Regions from separate parts of the Micromonospora sp. NBC_00330 genome, predicted to be linked through region 2. Evidence: riboswitches for the same ligand, from Rfam matches in the RefSeq annotation. Region 2 holds a riboswitch; each other region holds the start of a gene.
The links. Region 2 has a riboswitch for cyclic di-AMP ahead of OG598_RS26635 (C40 family peptidase). Riboswitches for the same ligand answer to the same signal wherever they lie in the genome.
Positions count from the first base shown of each region.

Region 1 (5,058 bases), 1.7 Mb from region 2:
ACCCTGACCGCGCCGACGCCACTGTTCCGCTACGCGTTCCGCCAGGCCCAGGCCGCTCACCTCGCCCTCGCCACCCGCCTGGGCGCCGCCCTCGACCGCACCGGCAACCCCCCGCCCACCTGACCCGCGCCGCGGCGGTGGCGTCTAGATCGTGGTTGTGGCGCGATCACGGCTCGTGCGGGCCGGTCGGGTGGCGGGACGCCGTCCCCACGGCTTGTAGGTGGACAGCACCGTCGCGATGATCATCAGGCTGGTCGACACCGCCGGCGCGATGACCAGGTCGGCGCGATCCCGTGCGGGTAGGGCGGCGCCGACCGCTCCGGCGTGACGCAGGTTCGGGGTGAGCAGGAACAGCACCAGCCCGACCATCACCGTGGTGAGCACGAGCTTGACCAGCACCCAGCGGTGGCGCAGCAGGCCCCACGGGGTGAGCAGCGAGCTGGTGACTCCGATCAGCCAGACCAGGACGCTCAGCGGCGCGAACAGCACGGTGCCGACGAGGGCCGTGACCGGGTAGACCACCGCCGGGTCGGCGCCCCGCTGAACGGCGATGCCGAGGGTGAGCAGCACCAGGTCGGTGCCGAGCCAGCCGAGCGACGTGACGAGGTGCAGGGTGAGCAGCGCCTTGCGGGTGGTGGGTCGGATCCGAGGCATACCGCGATGCTGCCCGCCGACCGCGGCCGGGTCGTCCGACGAGCGACGACATCAGGGGTACGCCCGGCGACGTAGTCCGGCCCCGGACGCACGTGATGCCTGTGAGTCATCGGCGACTCACAGGCATCACGACGCGTGGGTCAGTAGACCGACAGGTGTACGTGGTTGGTGTGGTCGGTGGACGGGGTGCCGTGAGCCCCGCTGTACGACTTCCACCCGCTGCTGGGCAGCCAGATCTGCCTGTACCAGATCACGTAGAGCACGGCGAGCCGGTCGGCGTTGCGGATGAAGTACGCGGCCAGGTTGTTGCCGTACGTCTTGTCGCCGCCGGTGGCGTCCCCGCCGAAGCCGCCCTTCTGCGCCGCGAAGTCGCAGGCCCTGCCCTTCGGGTGTTCACCGGAGCCGCTGGGGCGGTGGCACGAGACGTACCTGGTGAATCCGGCGGCCTTGGCCTGGTTGAGCGCGTGCAGGGTGCGGGGGGTGATGCAGCCGCTGGCCGGGGTGGGGTCGTTGATGCTGCACGACTCGGAGGGCCAGGAGCCGTCGGAGTTGCGCGGCGCGGCCTTCGCGTTGGCGCTGGAGGTGCCCCGGTTGGAGCCGGCGTCGGCGGTGGTCTGCGGTTTGGGTGTGGTGGCCACGGTCAGGGCCCGTTCGGCCTGCTCCTTGCGCTTGGCCATCACCGCGACCTGCTTGCGCTGTTCGTTGATCTCGCCGTCCAGGGCGACCCGGGTGCGGTTGGCCTTGTCCTTGCTGTTCAGCAGGTCGCGCAGCACCCGGTCCTCGTTGGCCGCCACCGCGTCCAGCGCGGCCGCCCGGTCCATGAAGCCTTCCGGAGTGTTGCTGTTGAGCAGCGCCGACATCGCACCGAGCCGGCCGGTGCGGTAGGCCACCTCGGCGATCTCGCTGACCTTGCCGTTGCGCTGGTCGATCTCGACCTCGATGGTCGTCAGCTGGGTGGCGAGCTGCTTCTGCCGTTGCACTGAGGTGTCCAGGGCGCGCTTCGCGTCCAGGTAGCCCTTGCTGGCCGCCTCGAGTTGGGCGCGCAACGCCGGGGTGCCGCCCTCCTCGTCGGAGTCGGGTGCGGCGGCCCGCAGGCCGGTCGGGGGAGCGGCCGAGGCGGTGCCGGCCGGAAGCGCGACGCCGAGGGCGAACATCGCGACGATCAGGGCCGCCAGTCGGGCGGCGGGTGGTCGTGCTGGTGCCACTGCGCATGTCCTTCCGTCAGCCGCCGACCGGGTTAGCTGACGGGTTCGGGACGGAAGATCCCTACCGCTGACGCGGATACACCCCAGGAACATGGTTCCCCGGTTCGCCCAGTTGGGCGATTAGGCGGCGACCGCCACCGGCGCCGGGAGGGCGCCGCCTGGTGGAGGCCGGGACCGAGCCTACCGGTGCGGATGGGGCGGCTGCAGCCAATGTGACGGACGGTGCGTGCGTCACCACGGAAAATGACGGCCCCGTCACCATTCGATGGAGCCACAGGCTCCAGAAGCGGCGCCGGGCTCGATCTGCAACGTCGCGTGTTCGATGCGGAAGTCGTCGTGCAGGGCGGTACGCGCCGCGGTGAGCACCGCGCCGACCTCCGCGTCGGGTGCCATGGTCAGGTGAGCGGAGGCCACCTCCATGCCCGAGGTGAGCGTCCAGACGTGCAGGTCGTGCACCTCGACGACACCGGGGACGGCGGCGAGCCGGTCGTGCACGGCGGTCACCTGGAGGTGCTCCGGGGCGGCCTGCACCAGGATGCGGATGGCGGCGCGGGCCAGCCGCCAGGTGCGCGGCAGGATGAACACGCCGATGGCGACCGCGACCAGGGGGTCGGCCCACCACCAGTCGGTGACGGTGATGAGCAGCGCCGCGCCGATGACGCCGACTGAGCCGAGCAGGTCACCGAGCACCTCCAGGTAGGCGCCCTGGAGGTTGATGCTCTCCCGGGCCCCGGCGCGCAGCAGCGCGAAGGCGGCGATGTTCGCGAGCAGGCCGAGCACTGCCACCGCGAGCATCGGGCCGGCGATGACCTGGTGCGGGTCGCCGAAACGGCGGATCGCCTCGATCACCACGTAGATCGCGACGCCGGAGAGCAGGACGGCGTTGGCCAGCGCGGCGAGCACCTCGAGCCGGTAGAGCCCGAAGGTGCGTTGCGGGTCGCCGGTGGCCCGCCGGGTCGCCGTGATGGCGGCGAGCGCCATCCCGATGCCGAGCACGTCGGTGAACATGTGCCCGGCGTCGGAGAGCAGGGCGAGCGAGCCGGTGTGCAGGGCGGCCACCGCCTCGACCACCATCAGGGTGGCGAGCAACCCGAATGCCGCCCAGAGGCGACCTCGGTGCTGGTGTGCGGCATTGGCGACGGACCCATGGTGGTGGTCATGACCTGCGCCCACGAGAACCACCTTCCGCCGCTGGTCGGGACCCGGTCAAATGTATGCTCACATCGCTATGTGTGCAAGTGTACGGGCGGCGCCTTCCGTTGGCGGCAGTCCGCGCACGTCAGCCGGTCGGGTCGATGGTGGTGAGCCGCTGGGTGGCCCGGGAGAGCGCCACGTACAGGGTGCGCACCCCGGCGCCCGGATCCGCCCGGATCTCGCTCGGGGCGACCAGCACCACCCCGTCGTACTCCATGCCCTTGGCCTCCAGGCTGGTCACCACCTGCAACCTCGGCGCGCCGAGCGCGCCGAGCCAACCGGCGACCTCGTCGCGGCGGGGGACCGGCGTGATGACCCCGACAGTGCCCTCCACCTCGGCCAGCAGGCCGGTGGCGGCCTCCACCGTCGCGGTCTCCAACCCCGTCGGGGGCACCACCAGCTCCACCGGCTCGACCCCGGTGGAGCGGACGGCAGTCGGCAGCGGCAGGTCCGGGTAGAGCCGACGGATCTCCGCCGCCGCCACCGCGAAGATCTCCGCCGAGTTGCGGTAGTTGGTGGTGAGCGTGAAGTCGTGTCGCTTGCGCCGGCCCAGCGCCTGGTCGCGGGCTCGGGTCAGCTCCTCCGGATCGCCGGTCCACGCGGTCTGTGCGGGGTCGCCCACAACGGTCCAGGAGGCCAGCCGGCCGCGTCGACCGATCATCCGCCACTGCATCGGCGAGACGTCCTGCGCCTCGTCCACCACCACGTGCGCGTACTCCCGGTAGTCCTCCGGACGCTCCCGGGCCGCCGCGCGGGCGGCCCGCTGCCGTTCCCCGAGGGTGCTCAGCTCGCGGACGCCACCGGCGAGCTGGAACGGGTCGCGTCGCGCCTTGGCCGGCTGCGCGGGCTTGCCGAGGAGCGCGTCCAACTCGTCCAGCAGCGCCACGTCGGCGATCGTCAGCCCCGCCGAGTCCAGATTCCGGTACGCGGCGTTGAGCAGCCGGATCTCCGCCGAGGAGAGAATCCCCCCGGCGTACCGGCGTAGCCGGTCCGGCTGCGCCAGCCAGCCGAGCACGTGTCGGGGGTGCAGCCGAGGCCACCACGCCTTGAGGAACTCCCGGAACTCCGACCGCTCGGCGATCTCCGCCTCGAAGGCCGGTTGCTCCGGCAGCCGACCGCTGCTCAGCTCACGGGCCTGCGCCCAGAGCGCGGCGAACACCCCGTCGAAACCGGCCCGGCGCACCTCGTTGCGTCGTGCGCCGCGTTGCAGCGCGCGGTCCCGGATCCGGTCCAGCGCGGCCCGGTCCAGCCGCAGCAGCGTGCCCCGGTAGAGCAGTCGCAGCTCACCCGGGCCGCCCGGCACCGCGTCGCGGGCCGCCCGCTCCAGCACCCGGCGCATCCGCAGCGAGCCCTTCACCGCCGCCACCTCCGGCGGGTCGGGGCGGGTGGCGGTCATCCCCGGGAAGAGGGTGCCCAGCGAGTGCAGTGTCGCGGTGTCCTCACCGAGCGACGGCAGCACGGAGCCGATGTACTCGACGAAGACCGACGACGGGCCGACCACCAGGATGCCGCCGCCGGCGTAGCGGCTGCGGTCGGAGTACAGCAGGAACGCGGCCCGGTGCAGGGCGACAGCGGTCTTGCCGGTGCCGGGGCCGCCCGCGACGATCGTCACCCCGGAGCCGGGCGAACGGATCGCCTCGTCCTGCTCCCGCTGGATGGTCGCCACGATGTCGCGCATGCCCCGGCCGGTGGCCTTGGACAGGGTGGCCAGCAACGCGCCGTCACCGACGACGGTCATCCCCTCCGGGGCGGCCGTCGGGTCCAGCAGGTCGTCCTCGATCCGGGTGACCCGCTCGGCGCGGGACTGGATGGTGCGGCGCCGCACCACGTCCAGCGGCTGCGCCGGGGTGGCCTGGTAGAAGGCGGCGGCGGCCGGCGCGCGCCAGTCGACGACGAGCGTGACGGCGTTCTCGTCGCGGATCCCCAGTCGCCCGACGTGCAGCACCTGACGGTCGCGCAGGTCCAGCCGGCCGAAGACCAGCCCCTCGTGCTCGGCGTCCAGGGT
Region 1 is NZ_CP108012.1:233,726-238,783, forward strand. It holds gene OG598_RS01140 (SRPBCC family protein) at 1-123, shown strand, start outside; gene OG598_RS01145 (hypothetical protein) at 145-654, opposite strand; gene OG598_RS01150 (coiled-coil domain-containing protein) at 795-1,859, opposite strand; cyclic di-AMP (ydaO/yuaA leader) riboswitch at 1,865-1,996, opposite strand; gene OG598_RS01155 (cation diffusion facilitator family transporter) at 2,115-3,032, opposite strand; gene OG598_RS01160 (HelD family protein) at 3,139-5,058, opposite strand, start outside.
Region 1: it holds a riboswitch for cyclic di-AMP, as region 2 does, so the genes downstream of both, OG598_RS01150 (coiled-coil domain-containing protein) here and OG598_RS26635 (C40 family peptidase) in region 2, are expected to answer to the same signal.

Region 2 (5,058 bases):
AGGAAGCCATGTGGGCATTCTATCGAACAAATGTACGAGCAGCGACCTCGACGCGCTGGTCACCGGCACCGAATCCGGGCACTTTTGGCAGCGCGGCTATGGTGGTCCGATGCTGCTCTCCGACCGTGACCTGGTCTCCGAGATCAAGGCCGGCACGCTGGGCTTGGAGCCGTTCGAGCCCACCCTGGTCCAACCGTCCAGCATCGACGTCCGACTCGACCGGCTGTTCCGGGTCTTCAACAACCACCTCTACACCCACATCGATCCCGCGATGCAGCAGGACGACCTGACCTCGGCGGTCGAGGTCCCCGACGGCGAGCCGTTCGTGCTGCACCCGGGGGAGTTCGTGCTCGCCTCGACGCTGGAGGTCATCTCGCTGGGTGACCAGCTCGCCGGCCGACTGGAGGGCAAGAGTTCCCTGGGCCGGCTCGGGCTGCTCACGCACTCCACCGCCGGCTTCATCGACCCGGGCTTCTCCGGTCACGTGACGCTGGAACTCTCGAACGTGGCGAACCTGCCGATCACCCTGTGGCCGGGCATGAAGATCGGGCAGCTCTGCATCTTCCGGCTCTCCTCGCCGGCCGAGCACCCGTACGGCTCGGTGGTCTACGGCTCGCGCTACCAGGGCCAGCGGGGGCCGACACCCAGCCGCGCCTGGCAGCACTGGCGCACCTGGCCAACCCGCTGAGGTTCGACAGCTAGAACCGAGACGACGAGGGCCCGCCGCGACGGATCGCGACGGGCCCTTCGATCACTCAGGGTCAGCCTGGACGGCCATAGCTGTGGATCGGGCCGTCGTCGACCTTCTTCATCTTGACCGGCTGACCGGCCTGCGAGGCGTGCACCACCCAGCCGCCGCCGACGTACATGCCGACGTGGTGGATGTCGCTGTAGTAGAAGACCAGGTCGCCGGGGCGCAGGTCGCCCTTGCTGACGTTCTTGGTGACCCGGCTCTGCGCGGCGGCGTTGTGCGGCAGCGACACGCCGGCCTTCGCCCAGGCGGCCAGCATCAGCCCGGAGCAGTCGTACGAGTTCGGGCCCTCGGCACCCCAGACGTAGGGCTTGCCGATCTGCGCGCAGGCGAACTTGACAGCGGTGCCCGCGGCGCCGCCGGGGTAGCTACCCGGGCAGGGCGCCGGGCGCAGCGGACCGCCGCCGCCGCTGCCGTACACCTTGAGGCGCAGCTTCTGCAGGCGGTCGATCTCGTCGTTGATCTGCTTCTTCTTCGCCGCCAGTTGAGCTTCCGTGCGGGACAGCTGGGCCACCATCTCGTCCAGTGGCGCCTTCTGCGCGGCCAGCTGGTCGCGCAGGTCGGCCACCTGGCGTACGTCCTTCTGCTGGTTGTGCGCGAAGCGGTCGAGCATTTCGAGCTGGCCGACCACCTCGCTGGGTGACCGGCTGCCCAGCATCGCGTTGACGGTCGAGACGTTCTCACCCATGTAGGCGCGTACGGCCAGGGCGCTGACCTTGTTCATCGCGGCGTCGACCTGGCGCTCGAGCGGAGTGATCCGGGCGGCCAGGGCATCGGCCTGCTTGCGCTTCACGGCGAGGTCGGTGCGGGTGGCGTTGTGCCGTTCGATGACCGGTTCGAGCTTGTTCCAGTCGGCGTCGATCTGGCGCTCGATCTCGGCGACGGACGGGTCGGCGTGGGCCGCCGTGGCACTGCCGGTCAGAACGACGGCGATGCCGGCCAGCGCGGCGAGTGCAGTGGTGAAGCGGGACCAGCGTGGGCGCGGCACGATCGACGCCGGGCCGGCTGATGCCGACCGCTCGGACGACGGCCGCGGGGCATGGAGTGCCACCGGGGTTCCGTACTCCTTCTTCCTGACCGCCTACCGGGTTAGCTGACGGGTTCGGGCGGGAAGTCGGCGCCCTACCGCAATGGCTGCGGATTCACCCCGAGGGACCTGGGTCCCCGGTTCGCTCGGAAACGACTCGGCGGTGTCGGTCCGTTACCGCCCGGGCTGGGCGGAGCTGCTGTCGGGCCGACAAATGACCAGAGTAGAGACGCCTGTTACCGATCCGCAACCCGTGCGGCAGTGACACTCCGTACGGATTGGACTAGGTCACCGACAGTGTGTGAAGAATTCTTTCCATCTACTTCGATAGATAGAAAGGTATTGACGTGACCTCCCGGACGGCGCGATGGTGACCTGACCTCACTCCGCGAGAATCTAGGGGGTTCGATGCACCATCCAACCCTGTCGACCGGCTGGCGCGCGCTGCTCGCTGCCACCGTGGTCGCCGCCGCGACCACTGTGCCACTCTCCGTCGACCCGGCCGCCGCCGCGCCCACCACCGACCGCCAGCAGCAGTACGCCGCAGCAGCCACCGAGTACGGCGTTCCGGCCGTCGTGCTGCTCGGCGTCTCCTACCTGGAGTCCCGCTGGGACACCAACGCCGGCACACCGAGCACCAGTGGCGGCTACGGCCCGATGCACCTGACCGACGCCCGGCACGTGGCCGCCCTGCCCGGGCGCGGCCACCACGACGCCGGCGCCGAGGACCCACGCGGCGACGACTCCCGTCCCGCCCGCGTGCCCGCGCCCCGGCCGGTCGAGGCACCCGCGCCGTCCACCGCCGCGTTGCAGACCGTCGACGCCGCCGCCACGCTGACCGGCGCCACCCCCGAAGCGCTGCGCACCGACGCGGGCCTCAACATCCGGGGTGGGGCCGCGCTGCTGAGCGCGTACCAGAGGGATCTGGGCGCGCCGGTCGGCGCGGACACCGACCCGGCGGCCTGGTACGGCGCTGTGGCCCGCTACTCGGGCGCGGACAGCGCCGACGCCGCGGCGGCCTTCGCCGACGAGGTCTTCACCACCATCGGCGCGGGCGAAGCCCGGGTGACCGACGACGGCCAGCGGATCACCCTGCCGGCCCGCGCGGTGCGGCCCGAGCGTTCCTGGTTGGACCGGCTGGGCCTGCGCCGGCTGGCCCGCCCGGACGGGGTGGAGTGCCCCCGCACCATCTCCTGCGAGTGGATCCCGGCGCCCTACGAGGCGTTCGGCGACGGGGACTACGGCAACCACGACCTCTCCGACCGACCAACACGGCAGAAGATCGAGTACATAGTCATCCACGACACCGAGGCGAGTTGGGCCACGACCCTGCAACTCGTCCAGGATCCGACCTACGTGAGCTGGCACTACTCGCTGCGCTCGGTCGACGGGCACATCGCCCAGCACGTCAAGACCAAGGACGTCGGCTGGCACGCCGGCAACTGGTACGTCAACGCGAAGTCGATCGGGTTGGAACACGAGGGCTTCGCGGCGCAGGGCACCTGGTACACCGAGGCGATGTACCGGACCTCGGCGAAGCTGGTCCGGCACCTGGCGCTGCGGCTGGGCATCCCCCTGGACCGCCAGCACATCATCGGCCACGACAACGTGCCCGGCACCATTCCCTCGACGGTGCGGGGAATGCACTGGGATCCGGGCCCGTACTGGGACTGGACGCACTACTTCGACCTGCTGCACGCGCCTCGCCTGGACACCGGCACCCCGGCCACCGGGCTGGTCCGGATCGACCCGGACTACACCACCAACCAGCCGGCGTTCACCGGCTGCGTCACCCCGGGCGTGCCCTGCGCGCCACGCGGCTCCTCGGCGGTGGTGCTGCGCAGCGCACCGTCCGCGGACGCGCCGCTGGTCAACGACATCGCGCTCCGCCCGGACGGCAGCCCGAACACGATGACCGTGTCGGACCACGGGGCCCGCGCGTCCGCCGGGCAGACGTACGCGCTGGCCGGACGGCAGGGCGACTGGACGGCGATCTGGTACCTCGGGCAGCGGGCCTGGTTCCACAACCCGGCGTCCGCGCCGACCGCCAGTTGGACCGTCGGCGTCGTGGCCACGCCGAAGCCCGGACGGACCACCGTTCCGGTCTACGGACGGGCGTACCCGGAGCAGTCCGCATACCCGGAAGGGGTGCCCTACCAGGCGATCTCGCCGCTCCAGTACACCCTGGCCGCCGGGCAGCGGTACGCCGTCGGCGCGGTGCTGGCCGGCGAGTACTACCGGGCCAGCACGTTCGACGGCTCGTCGCCCGGCGACTGGACCGTGATTCGCGGCAAGAACCGGTACGCGCAGATCCAGTTCGGCCACCGGATCATGTACGTCGACCTCGCCGACGTGCAGCTGTTGCCGTCCCCGGTCGGCGCGCCCCGCTGAGAACCACGAAGGCCCCCGGTCGGTGACCGGGGGCCTTCGTGTCGCGCGAGGTGGATCAGCCAGGTCTGCGGAACCCGGCGACGGGCATGGTGTTGATGCTGGACACCTGCACCGGCTTACCGGCACGTGGCGCGTGCACCATTGTGTTGTTGCCCAGATACAGCCCGACGTGACTCAGGCCGGAGAAGAAGAAGACCAGGTCACCGGGGCGGGCATCGGCTCGCGACACGGCCTTGCCCTCGTTCCACTGGTCACCGGTGTGGTGCGTCAGGTAGATCCCGGCTGCCTTGTAGGCGTACTGGGTCAGCCCCGAGCAGTCGAACGAGTTCGGGCCGGTGGCACCCCAGACGTACGGCTTGCCGACCTTGCCGCAGGCGGTTTTGATCGCGGTGCGTGCCGCCGCGCTGAACACCCCGTTGATGGTCGGGCAGGCCGCGGTCTTGACAGTGGTCTTGGGCATCGACGCTTCGAGCTGCTTGATCTCGGCGTCGATCTGCTTCTTCTTGGCCGCCAGCTCGTTCTGCTGCTTGGTCTGGGTGACGATCAGCGCGTCCAGCTTCTGCTTCTCGCCGTCGTACTTGGCCCGCACGGCCAGCACACCCTCGACCTGCTTGCGCTCCTGTGTAGCGAGCCGGTCGAGGATGGTGAGCTGCTCCGTGAGCGTGTCCGGCTTGGCGCTGACCAGCAACGCGCCGATGTCGTGCGACGGGCCCGAGATGTAGTAGCGGGAGGCGAGGTCGCCGACCCGGTTGAGCGCCATCTCGCTCTGCAGCGCCAGCGGCTCGATCTTCTTCTGCAGGTTCGCCGACTTCTGCCGGTTGACCTTCAACTGCGCCCGGACCTTGTTGTACTGCTCGATGGTGGGCTCCAACTGCTCCCACTTCTTGTC
Region 2 is NZ_CP108012.1:5,851,395-5,856,452, forward strand. It holds gene OG598_RS26625 (pyridoxamine 5'-phosphate oxidase family protein) at 1-10, opposite strand, end outside; gene dcd (dCTP deaminase) at 110-688, shown strand; gene OG598_RS26635 (C40 family peptidase) at 762-1,739, opposite strand; cyclic di-AMP (ydaO/yuaA leader) riboswitch at 1,816-1,951, opposite strand; gene OG598_RS26640 (N-acetylmuramoyl-L-alanine amidase) at 2,187-4,169, shown strand; gene OG598_RS26645 (C40 family peptidase) at 4,225-5,058, opposite strand, start outside.

Region 3 (5,058 bases), 500 kb from region 2:
GGGTGCCGGAACCGGCCGGCCGGGTTGAGGGTGTATTCGTTGCGTCGCCCGACCCGGGTGCGGTGCAGGTAACCGCCCGCCTCCAGGTCGGCGACGATCGCCTGCGCGGCCCGTTCGGTCACCCCGACCTCGGCCGCGACGTCGCGCAGCCGGGCGGTCGGATCGCGGGCGATGGCCAGCAGGACGTGCCCGTGATTGGTGAGGAACGTCCAGTTCCGCCCGCCGCCGGTGTCGTCCGTCACCGTGCTCGCCATCGTGTGACCGCCTTTCCGGATGTCCGCCTGCCCTCGCGAGAGTCTGGTCCGCCCTGCCCCGGACAGATTGCCCAGGGGGTGGCCGGAGTCAACGTATGAAATCTAAATCACGCATACCTTGACGCATCTTACGGTGCGTGTGACGGTGGAGCGCGAGCCAGCGCCCGCCGCCCGGCCGGCGGAGAGCCGGTTTGACCAGGTCAGATGCGTCGAGACGAGGTGCGGGATGAGTCATACCGGAAGCTCCGGCGGTCAGCCGGGTCCGCAGCGGACCACCGACCGGTCCACCGCGCTCAGCGAGCCGGCCCGGGCGTACGCCGAGCTGGTCGCCGGCAATCGGCGCTTCGTCGATGGTGCCCCACGCCACCCCAACCAGGATGCCGGGCACCGGGCCGCAGTGGCCGACGGGCAACACCCGTTCGCGGTGATCGTCGGCTGCTCCGACTCACGACTGGCTGCCGAGATCATCTTCGACCGGGGCCTGGGCGACCTGTTCGTGGTTCGCACCGCCGGGCACACCGCCGGCCCCGAGGTGCTCGGCAGCGTCGAGTACGCGGTGACGGTGCTCGGCACCCCGCTGGTGGTGGTGCTCGGCCACGACTCCTGCGGTGCGGTGCAGGCCGCCCGGGAGTCCGCCGCGACCGGTACCGCACCGAGTGGCCATCTGCGCGCCGTGGTCGACGCCGTGCTGCCCAGCCTGCGCCGGGCCGTGTCCGAGGGCGTGGACGACATCGACGGCATCGTCGACATCCACATCGCCCAGACCGTCGAGACGTTGCTCGGGCAGTCGCCAGTGCTGGCCGACGAGGTGGCGCGGGGGCGGTGCGCGGTGGTGGGCGTGTCCTACCGGCTGGCCGCCGGAGCGGTGCGCCCGGTGGCCGCCGTGCCGGCCGGCTTCGCGACGGTGGAGACCCCGGCCTCGACCGACCCGGCCGCGCCCGCCACCGTCTGACGCGTCGAGGGCCGCTCCGCGTCACGCGGAACGGCCCTCGACGGCGATCGTGCGGGTCAGAGCAGCGACATGTGGACGTGGTCCGTGTGGTTCGACGGCCCGCTGTACGAGCTCCAGCCGGTGGCCGGGAACCAGATCTGCCGGTTCCAGATCACGTAGTAGATGCCGAGCCGGTCGGCGTTACGGATGAGGAACGCGGCGACGTTGTTGCCGTACGTCCGGGTGTCGTTGTTGTGCCACGGGGAGAACCCGCTCTTCTGTAGCGACCAGTCGCAGGCGCGGCCCTTCGGGTGCTCCCACGGCCCGCCGGGGCGGTAGCAGCCGACGAACCGGTTGAAGCCGGCCGCCTTGACCTCCTTGTACGCGTGCAACGTGCGCGGCGTGATGCAGCCGGACGTGGTGGGGTCGTTCTCGCTGCACGACTGGGGCTTCCAGTCACCGTCGGCCGTGCGACCGGGGCCGATCTTCGCGACCTTGGAGGTGGCATCCACCAGGCCGCCGGTGAAACCCTTACCGCCGACGAGGGAGAGCGCCTTGTCGGCCTCGCTCTTGCGCTTGGCCATCAGGGCGGTCTGCTTCTGCTGCTCCCGGACCTCGGTGTCGAGGGCCAGCTTGGCCTGCTCGGCGCGGGCCTTCACCTCGTTGACCTCGGAGAGCTTCTTCTCGTTGACCATGTTTATCTCGTCGAGCATCCCGGCGCGCTGGACGAACGAGTCGGGAGCGTCGCTCTCCAGCAGCATCGCGACCGCGCCGATCCGGCCGGTCCGGTACGCCTGGGCGGCGATCTGCCCGACCTGCGGGGCCAACGCGTCCAGGTCGGCCTTGGCCCGGTTGACCTCCGCCGCCAACTCGCCCTGCCGCTTCTTGGATTTGTCCAGCTTGGACTTGGCGGCGGAGTAGTCGCGGTTGGCCTGCTCGATGACGTCGTTGAGCAGCTTGGGCTCGCCGTCCTCCTCGTGCCCGGACGGTGTGGGGGTCGTCGGGGCGGCGTGCGCCGGGAGCGGCCCGGCGAGCACTGTCAGTGCGGCGATCACGGCCACCACGGGTGTCAACCAGCGGCGTAGGGGTGCCGTCACAATGTTCCCTTCCGTCGACCGCCGACCGGGTTAGCTGACGGGTTCGGGGCGGAAGCGGCCCCTACCGCTGACGCGGATTCACCCCAGGTACCTGGGTCCCCGGCTCGCCGGTTGGCGATTGGGCGGTGGCACCGCAGGCGCCGCTTCGCGCCTTCATCGGTAACCGGCAGCGAGGTTACCCGAGAGTCGACCGGCTGAGCTACGCCTGGATGCCGACCAAAAGCGTCATTTCGCCATAGCGTTGAGTGACCAGTGACGCGGTTCTCAGGGTGGATGCCCGATCTGGTCACGCTGAGGAGTGTCACCATGCCGTATCCGTGCTCCTGTTCGACTCCGGCCACCGGTCGGTGGCCTCGGATGGGGGTGCGGTCCGCGTCCGGTCCGGCTCGTCGGAGCCGGCCGTTCGCGGTGAGCTGAGTGCGGCCAGTGCCTCGCTGCGGTCCGGCTGGGGCCGGGGCGCGGGAGCGTCGGTGGACGCCGTGGCATCGGTACGCCCGGCCGCGGTCACCACAGCGGCCAGCCCGGTGGTCAGCGGCACGGCGGCGATCAGGCCGAGGGTGGCGACCGCACTGCGGACGATCTCCTGCGCGAGGAACTCACTGGTGAGGATCTGCCCGATCGGCCGCGAGTCGGCGGTGAGCAGGAGCAGCAGGGGCAGTGACGCGCCCGCGTACGCCAGCACGATGGTGTTGACGGTGGAGGCGATGTGCGCACGGCCGACCCGGGTGGCGGCGCGGTACAGCTGCAACCGGGTCAGCCCGGGGTTCGCGTTCGCCAGTTCGGTGACGGTGGCCGCCTGGGTGACCGTCACGTCGTCGAGCACCCCGAGCGATCCGATGATGATCCCGGCGAGCAGCAGGCCGTGCAGGTCCACGTCGCCCTGGAACATCGACAGGGTGGTGGCGTCCTCGCTGCCGAAACCGGTGAGGTGGGTCGCGGCCGTGGCGATCGTGGCGAGCACACCGGTCAGCACCAGGCTGCCCAGGGTGCCGAGCACCGCGACCGAGGTCTGTGCGGTGACCCCGTGGGTCAGATAGAGCACCACGAACATGATCAGGGCCGCGCCGACCACCGCCACCAGCAGCGGTGACCTGCCCGCGCTGATGCCCGGCAGCACGAAGGTGAGCAGGATGGCGAAGCTGGCGGCCAGCCCGGCGAGCGCAGCCAGACCTCGCCACCGACCGAACGCGACGATCGCGGCCGCGAAGACCACCGCCAGCCACACCATCGGGGTGCCGCGTTGGTGCTCGGCGATGTTCCAGTTGCTGACTGTGGGATCGATCGGATCGGCCAGTTCGACCAGGACGACCTCGTCGCCGACCTCGACCCGGGGTGCGCCGGGCCCGTCGGGCACCGGTGTCCGTACCTGCTGGCCGGCGGTCGGCCCGTCGTCGACCCGGACGTCGACAGTGCCGCACCGCCCGTCGCCGACCCTCGGTGTGCCCTCCGGAACCGACGGCGCCGGCGGGCACGGCTCGCTCACCACGCGGGTGACGGTGCCGGGGTAGCGCGGCACGTCCGCACCACCATCGGTCTGCGGTGACCCGCCGCGCGGCCAGAGCAGCACCGCGGCCAGCACTGTGGCGACGAACAGGGGTACCACAGTCACGACGAGGATCCGTCGCACCCGTGGCGGGGCGGACGGAGCAGAGTGACTGTGGTCGGCGGCCAAGGCGAGACTCCAAACGATCCGGTGCGGGATACGGGTCAGCGGGCCGGGCGGTTCACCGTTGCGGTGGAAACGCGGCGGACGGCGGGGCGGATCGCTGCCTGACGACCGCTTGATCACGGACGGTCAGTGCTCGGCCCGGTCGGCCGGGGGCGACGCCACGACGTGGCGGCGCCGGTGCCCGACTGTGCAGCGGCATTCGGAGGGCCATCGTGGGAGATGCTAGCCAGCCCTTCCGGGGGTTGCAGGTCGTGGCGGAGTGTCGGGTGGCCGAAGCGCTCGCGCGGCGGTCTCCGGGGCGGCATGTTGGAGCCATGCCCGCTCCGTCACCGCCCGATCCTGACCGACCGCGACGCGCCGAACCCGTGCCGCACGACAAGCACGCCAACCGCGCCGGGCACGACAAGCACGCCGGGCACGATCCGGCGATGTTCCGCCGCCGGTTCTGGGTCTGCCTGGTGTTGACCATCCCGGTGGTGCTGACGAGTCGTCTCGTGTCGGATCAACTGGGCCTGCCCGGCGACGACGTCCCCGGTCGGTCCTGGGTGGGCCCGGTGCTCGGCTCGGTGGTGTTCTGGTGGGGCGGTTGGCCGTTCCTGGTCGGTGCGGTTCGGGAGGTCCGGGACCGGGCGCCCGGGATGATGCTGCTGGTCGCGATGGCGATCACCGTCGCGTACGCCGCGTCCCTGGCGACCAGCGTCGGCGCCTTCAACCTGGACTTCTGGTGGGAGTTGGCCGCGCTCGTCACCATCATGCTGCTCGGGCACTGGCAGGAGATGAAGGCCATCGGGCAGGCCCGGGGAGCGCTGGCGGCGCTGGCCGCGCTGTTGCCGGACGACGCCGAACGGGTGGCGGCGGACGGGCGGGTCGAGGCGGTGCCGGTGGCCGGTCTGCGGATCGGCGACGTGGTGCTGGTCCGGCCGGGGGTCGGGTGCCGGCGGACGGCCGGGTCGTCGAGGGCGGCGCCGAGCTGGACGAGTCGATGATCACCGGGGAGTCGCGGCCGGTCGCCCGGTCGACGGGCGACCGGGTGGTGGCCGGCACCGTCGCCACCGACTCGGCGATCCGGGTGCGCGTCGAGGCGTTGGGTGAGCAGACCGCCCTCGC
Region 3 is NZ_CP108012.1:5,349,660-5,354,717, reverse strand. It holds gene OG598_RS24225 (helix-turn-helix transcriptional regulator) at 1-254, opposite strand, end outside; gene OG598_RS24220 (carbonic anhydrase) at 481-1,206, shown strand; gene OG598_RS24215 (coiled-coil domain-containing protein) at 1,263-2,282, opposite strand; cyclic di-AMP (ydaO/yuaA leader) riboswitch at 2,287-2,417, opposite strand; gene OG598_RS24210 (YibE/F family protein) at 2,584-3,954, opposite strand; partial or broken gene OG598_RS24205 (heavy metal translocating P-type ATPase) at 4,266-5,058, shown strand, end outside.
Region 3: it holds a riboswitch for cyclic di-AMP, as region 2 does, so the genes downstream of both, OG598_RS24215 (coiled-coil domain-containing protein) here and OG598_RS26635 (C40 family peptidase) in region 2, are expected to answer to the same signal.

Region 4 (5,058 bases), 2.1 Mb from region 2:
GACGGATCGCCAAGATCTACCCGAACCACCTGGTGCTGTTCGCGGCGACGCTGGTGGTCGCCTGGTGGTTCGCCGACCCGGTCCTGCCGGCGGCGGCGCTGGAGAACCTGCTGCTGTTGCAGGCGTGGGACCCCCGGCCGGGCTGGTTCTACAGCATCAACACCGTCAGCTGGTCGCTGTCCTGCGAGTTCTTCTTCTACCTCTGTCTGCCACTGGCGCTGCCACTGCTGCGCCGGGCCCGACCGAAGCTGCTCTGGGCGCTGATCGTCGCGCTGCCGCTGCTGATCCTCGCGCTCTGGCCGGCGCAGGAGTTGGTGCCGGAGGTGAGCCGCTGGTGGTTCACCCAGATCTTCCCGCCGGTACGGTCGCTGGAGTTCTGGTTGGGCGCGGTGGCGGCCGAGCTGATGCGCCGGGGGCTCTGGCGTGGCCCCGGCCTGACGGTGGCCAGCGGGATCTTCCTGGTCACCTGGGTGGCGGCCGCGCAGTGGATCCGCGCCGAGCTGTGGACCACGCTGCTCGCTGTCGCGTACCTGTTGGTGATCACCGCGGCCGCGGACGCGGACGTGCGGGGTCGGCGCTCGCCGTGGCGGTCCCGGCCGCTGGTCTGGCTCGGTGAGGTCTCGTTCGCCTTCTACCTGGTGCACGTGCTGGTGATGACGAGCGTGCTGCGCTGGAGCGGCACCTGGGGGATCGGCTTCGCGGGCTGGCGTGGCCCGGCCGTGGTGCTCGGCTTCCTGGCGGCGACCCTGATCCTCGCCGGGCTGTTGCACCGCTTCGTCGAAACCCCGATGATGCGCCGGCTCGCGCCGCGCCGTGCGGCCCGTCCGGCGCCCGTCCCCCGACAACGCGCGGCCGGCGACGACGACGCACGGGACCCCGGAACCAGCGCCCGCGCCGAGGTCGACGGATCTGCCGACGAGGTCGGTCAGGCCGGCGGTCGATCACCGTACGTCGACCTGCGCTGACAACGTCCACCCTGGTCAACGGGGTCGGCGCGGCGTGATCCGACACGCCCGTGGTCGGTGCGCCCGGGTCGGCGCGACGGTAGCGTTGGGACGTGCTTCCGGTCGCGTTCACCTGTCCGCTGTGGTGGGTGGCGCGCTGGGCGACTCGGGTGCTGACCAGCCTCGCCGTCGTCGCGGCCCTGGCGCTCGGCGCAGGCCCGGCCACGGCCGCCACGACAACACCCGGCCCGGTGCCGACGTCGAGCGCGGTGCCGGCCTCGGTCGCCGCCGGATCGCCGTCGGCCTCCTACCGGCACTGCGGGGCACCCGGTGCGGCCCGCCCGGCCCCGGCGATGCCGCCGGAGGCCCCCGAGGAGTCGGTCCCGACCTGGTCGGTCGACACGCCGGTGGCGCTCCCCGGCGATCAGGGCACCATCGCGGCCGGCGTGCTGCCGGTCCGCGCGGCCGAATCCGGCCGGCTGCCCCTCGTCGACGGTACGGGCGGTCGGGCTACCCGAGCCCCACCCGGGCGCTGAGCCACCGGGACGACCGTCCCGTCACCGCGCCCTGTCGACCCACCCGCTCCCTGACCCGCCGACCCGTGGCCCACAGTGGCCCGCTGGTCGGCGCGGCTCCCCATCGCACTGCTCTCTCCCCGAGGTGCCGACAATGGAGACCGTCGTCTTCTACCAGTTCGTGACCGAGATGCCGCGGGCCGCCGCCATCTGGTCGACGCTGTTCCTGCTGACCCTGGGCCTGCTCACCGTGCTGGCCGCCCGCCCCGAACGGGACCGGCCCACTGACGACCCGCTCCCGGCCGCGCCCACCCCTCGGGAGCTGGCCGCCGCCGAGGCCGTGGACAGGCGCCGCTACGCCGAGGAGGTGGCCGTCGCCGCGGCCGGCGCGGCCACCACCGCCAAGCGGCGGCGCGCCGCCTGGCTGACCGCTCAGGAGCGGCTGGAGCGGGCCTGGATCGGGTACGACGAGGCGGACACCGCCGCGCGTCGCTTCGCTGGCGCCGGGGCGCTGCCCACCCCGCAGACCCCGCACACCCCCGCCGAGTACGCCGCCCGGGAGCGCTATCTGCACCGGGCGGCGATGGCGGCGTACTGGCGGGGCGACCTGACCATGGCGCAGCTCGGCGACGTGTTCGGGCACCGGCGCGGCTGGGATCCCCGGCGACACCCGGTCGAGCAGGAGGTGCTGATCAGTCGGGTGGTCCGGGATGCGCGGCTGGCCGACTACCAGGTGGCCGTCGACAGTGAGCGGGCCGCCTGGCGCGACGCGGAGTTGGCCGCCGAGTCGGCTCGTGCCCTCGCCGAGGAGGCGTACGCGGCGGCGGCCCGGCTACGCCCGACCCTGGCCCCCGCGCGCCGCACGGTGGCCGGGGCGTTGCGTCCCGCCGTCGTGGCACTGTGGCGCCCGGCCCGGGTGGGTTGAGCCCAATCCGTGATGTGAGGCCGGTCACCCAATCGCGAAATCGGACGTCCGACGCGATCGGCGGGATTGTTCCCGCGATTGTGGCCGCGTTCTTTACGGCCTGTCCGGTTGTCGCCCGCAGGCGTCGCCGTAACCGGTTGTCCCATCGAGTCACATCATCGGCAATACGCGCAGAAATTGTCGCGCCAATTGGGGTTTACGCAGGTGAACCTGGCTTGGCAGGGCGTTGAGACGCCAGTAGTGTCGTCCCGTCCGGTGCGGTAACCGATCGCAAGACGCGACGCCGCATCGACCCGCTTAATCGTGATCAACGAACCGGGGACCCACCAGTAAGTCCGGGGTGAATCCGCGAGCCACGGCCCGCGGTAGGGCGTCTTCCCGCCCGAATCCGTCAGCTAACCCGGTAGGCGGTGTCGGAAGGAGTCCCATCCTCGTGCAGCACCTTTCCACCCCTCGGTTGTTCCCTCGCCTCCACGGCGCGGCGGTGCACCCGCTCATTCGTCGCGTGACGGTGAGCTGACCCCCCGGGTCATCGCCTTCCCCGCCCGGCCGCGCCGGGCGTTCCCCTGAGCGGTTCACCATCCGCGGACCACGGTCCGCGCGCTGGCGCCTGCCCGGATACCGGTCCGGCCCCGGTGTGCCGCTCTCCCCCCGATCCGTGGAGGACCCCGTGAAGCACACCCTGCAGCGTCAGCTCCGCCGCCTCGCCACCGAACGCCCGTACCAGATCGTCGCCGCCTCCGCCGCGGCCCTCGCGATCGCCACCACCACCGGCGCCCTGCTCACCACCGCCGACGACGCCCCGGCCGGCCAGCGCACCGCGACCACTGTCGCCGAGATGCGCAGCGACGTCGCCGCGTCCCGCGGCGAGGCTCGGGACGCGTCCCCCTCGGCCAGCGCCGCGCCGACCACTGCCGCCCCGGCCACCAGCGCCGCGTCGCCCGCCGCCAAGGCCAGCAGCAACCCGGACCTCACCCGCAAGCCGGAGCGGCCGAAGCCGCCCGCGACCAAGGTGCTCGACTACGACTACGAGGCGCAGAACACCTACTACAACTGCGGCCCGGCGGCCACCCGGAACGCGCTCAGCGCCGCCGGCATCGACCGCACCCAGGAGGAGCTCGGCGCCGAGCTGGGCACCACCGAGATGGGCACCAACTCGGCCGAGGACACCACCCGGGTGCTCAACGCCGAGGTGAAGGGCTCCCCGTACCGGACCCGGATGTTCCCCGGCGCGCCCAGCCCGGCCCAGATGGACCGGCTCCAGGCCGACGTGGTGAAGGCCATCACCGACGGCCGGGGCGTGGTGGCCAACGTCGTCGGGGACGCCACCGACACCGACGGCGGCTGGCACTCCTACGGCGGCGGGCACTACATCGCCGTCGTGGGCTACAAGGACAACGGCCGCACCGTACGGATCGCCGACTCGGCGAACCCGGCCGACCCGTCGTACTGGATCACCACGATCGACCTGGCCAACTGGATCACCAGCCGGGGCTACTCCGCCTGACCCGGGCACGCTGACCGCCGCGGGCGCCGTCCCCCACAAGGGGCCGGCGCCCGCGGCGTCTGTCCGCGCGGTCGGTCATCGACGGCTCTCGTACCCGACAGTGAACCGTGGGAGACTGCGGCCGTGGTGGAGAAAACGGGTGGTCACGCCGGCCGCAGGCCGGTCCTGCTGCTGCTGCACGGCATGGGAGCGACAGGGGACGTGTGGTTGCCCTGGGCCCCGTACCTCGAGCAGCACTGGCCCGGGCGGTGGCTGGCACCGGACCTCGCCGGCCACGGCTGGGCGTCGCCGCTGCCGTCGTACTCCTTCCCGGGTTTCGCCCAGCAGATCGCGCAGGCCCTCGCCCCCGACGACCGGCTGGTCGTGCTCGGGCACTCGCTGGGTGGGGTGGTCGGCCTCGCGCTTGCCGCCCGCGACGCCGGAACGCCGGTGGACGCTGTCGTCGGGCTGGGCATCAAGGCACTCTGGTCGCCTGCTGAGCTGGCCCGTGCCGCCGAGGTCGCCGCCCGCCCGGTGAGCTGGTTCGCCAGCCGCGCCGAGGCGGCTCGCCGCTACCTGCGGGTCTCCGGTCTGGTCGGCCTGGTCTCGCCGGACCACCCGGTGGTGGACGCCGGGCTGCGCCAGGTCGACGGCCGATGGCGCCTCGCCATGGACCCGACCGCCTTCGCCGTCGGCGAGCCCGACCTGGCCGCACTGCTGGCGGCGACCGACGTGCCGGTGGTGCTGGCGCGCGGGGAGAACGACCCGATGGTCACCGACGAACAGCTCAAGGAGTACGGCGTACCGGTCGCCACGCTGCCCGGCCTCGGGCACAACGCGCACGTGGAGGACCCGGCGGCGGTGCTGGCGCTGCTCGATCCGTACCGCTGAGCGGGGCTACGCCGGTGTCGGCGCGGTCAGGGTCTCGGCCGGTGCCAGCTCCCGGCGGGCGGCGGTCAGGAACGCCTCGGCGTACGCCTCGGCCGGGAAGTCACCGAGGTAGCGGCGGCGGGTGGCCCAGCGGGCCTCGGCCAGCGGGTCGGTGTCCAGCAGTGCGGTCAGCACCTCGTCCACGTTGGACATGTCCCGGCGCAGCACGTAACCCGACCCGGCCAGCGGGAAACGCTCCACGAACCGGTCGCCCTCGTCGCCCATGTCGGTGACCGCGTACGGCTTGCCGGAGTAGAG
Region 4 is NZ_CP108012.1:3,738,577-3,743,634, reverse strand. It holds gene OG598_RS16775 (acyltransferase family protein) at 1-965, shown strand, start outside; gene OG598_RS16770 (hypothetical protein) at 1,058-1,480, shown strand; gene OG598_RS16765 (hypothetical protein) at 1,614-2,384, shown strand; cyclic di-AMP (ydaO/yuaA leader) riboswitch at 2,669-2,809, shown strand; gene OG598_RS16760 (C39 family peptidase) at 3,043-3,891, shown strand; gene OG598_RS16755 (alpha/beta hydrolase) at 4,015-4,761, shown strand; gene OG598_RS16750 (CDP-glycerol glycerophosphotransferase family protein) at 4,768-5,058, opposite strand, start outside.
Region 4: it holds a riboswitch for cyclic di-AMP, as region 2 does, so the genes downstream of both, OG598_RS16760 (C39 family peptidase) here and OG598_RS26635 (C40 family peptidase) in region 2, are expected to answer to the same signal.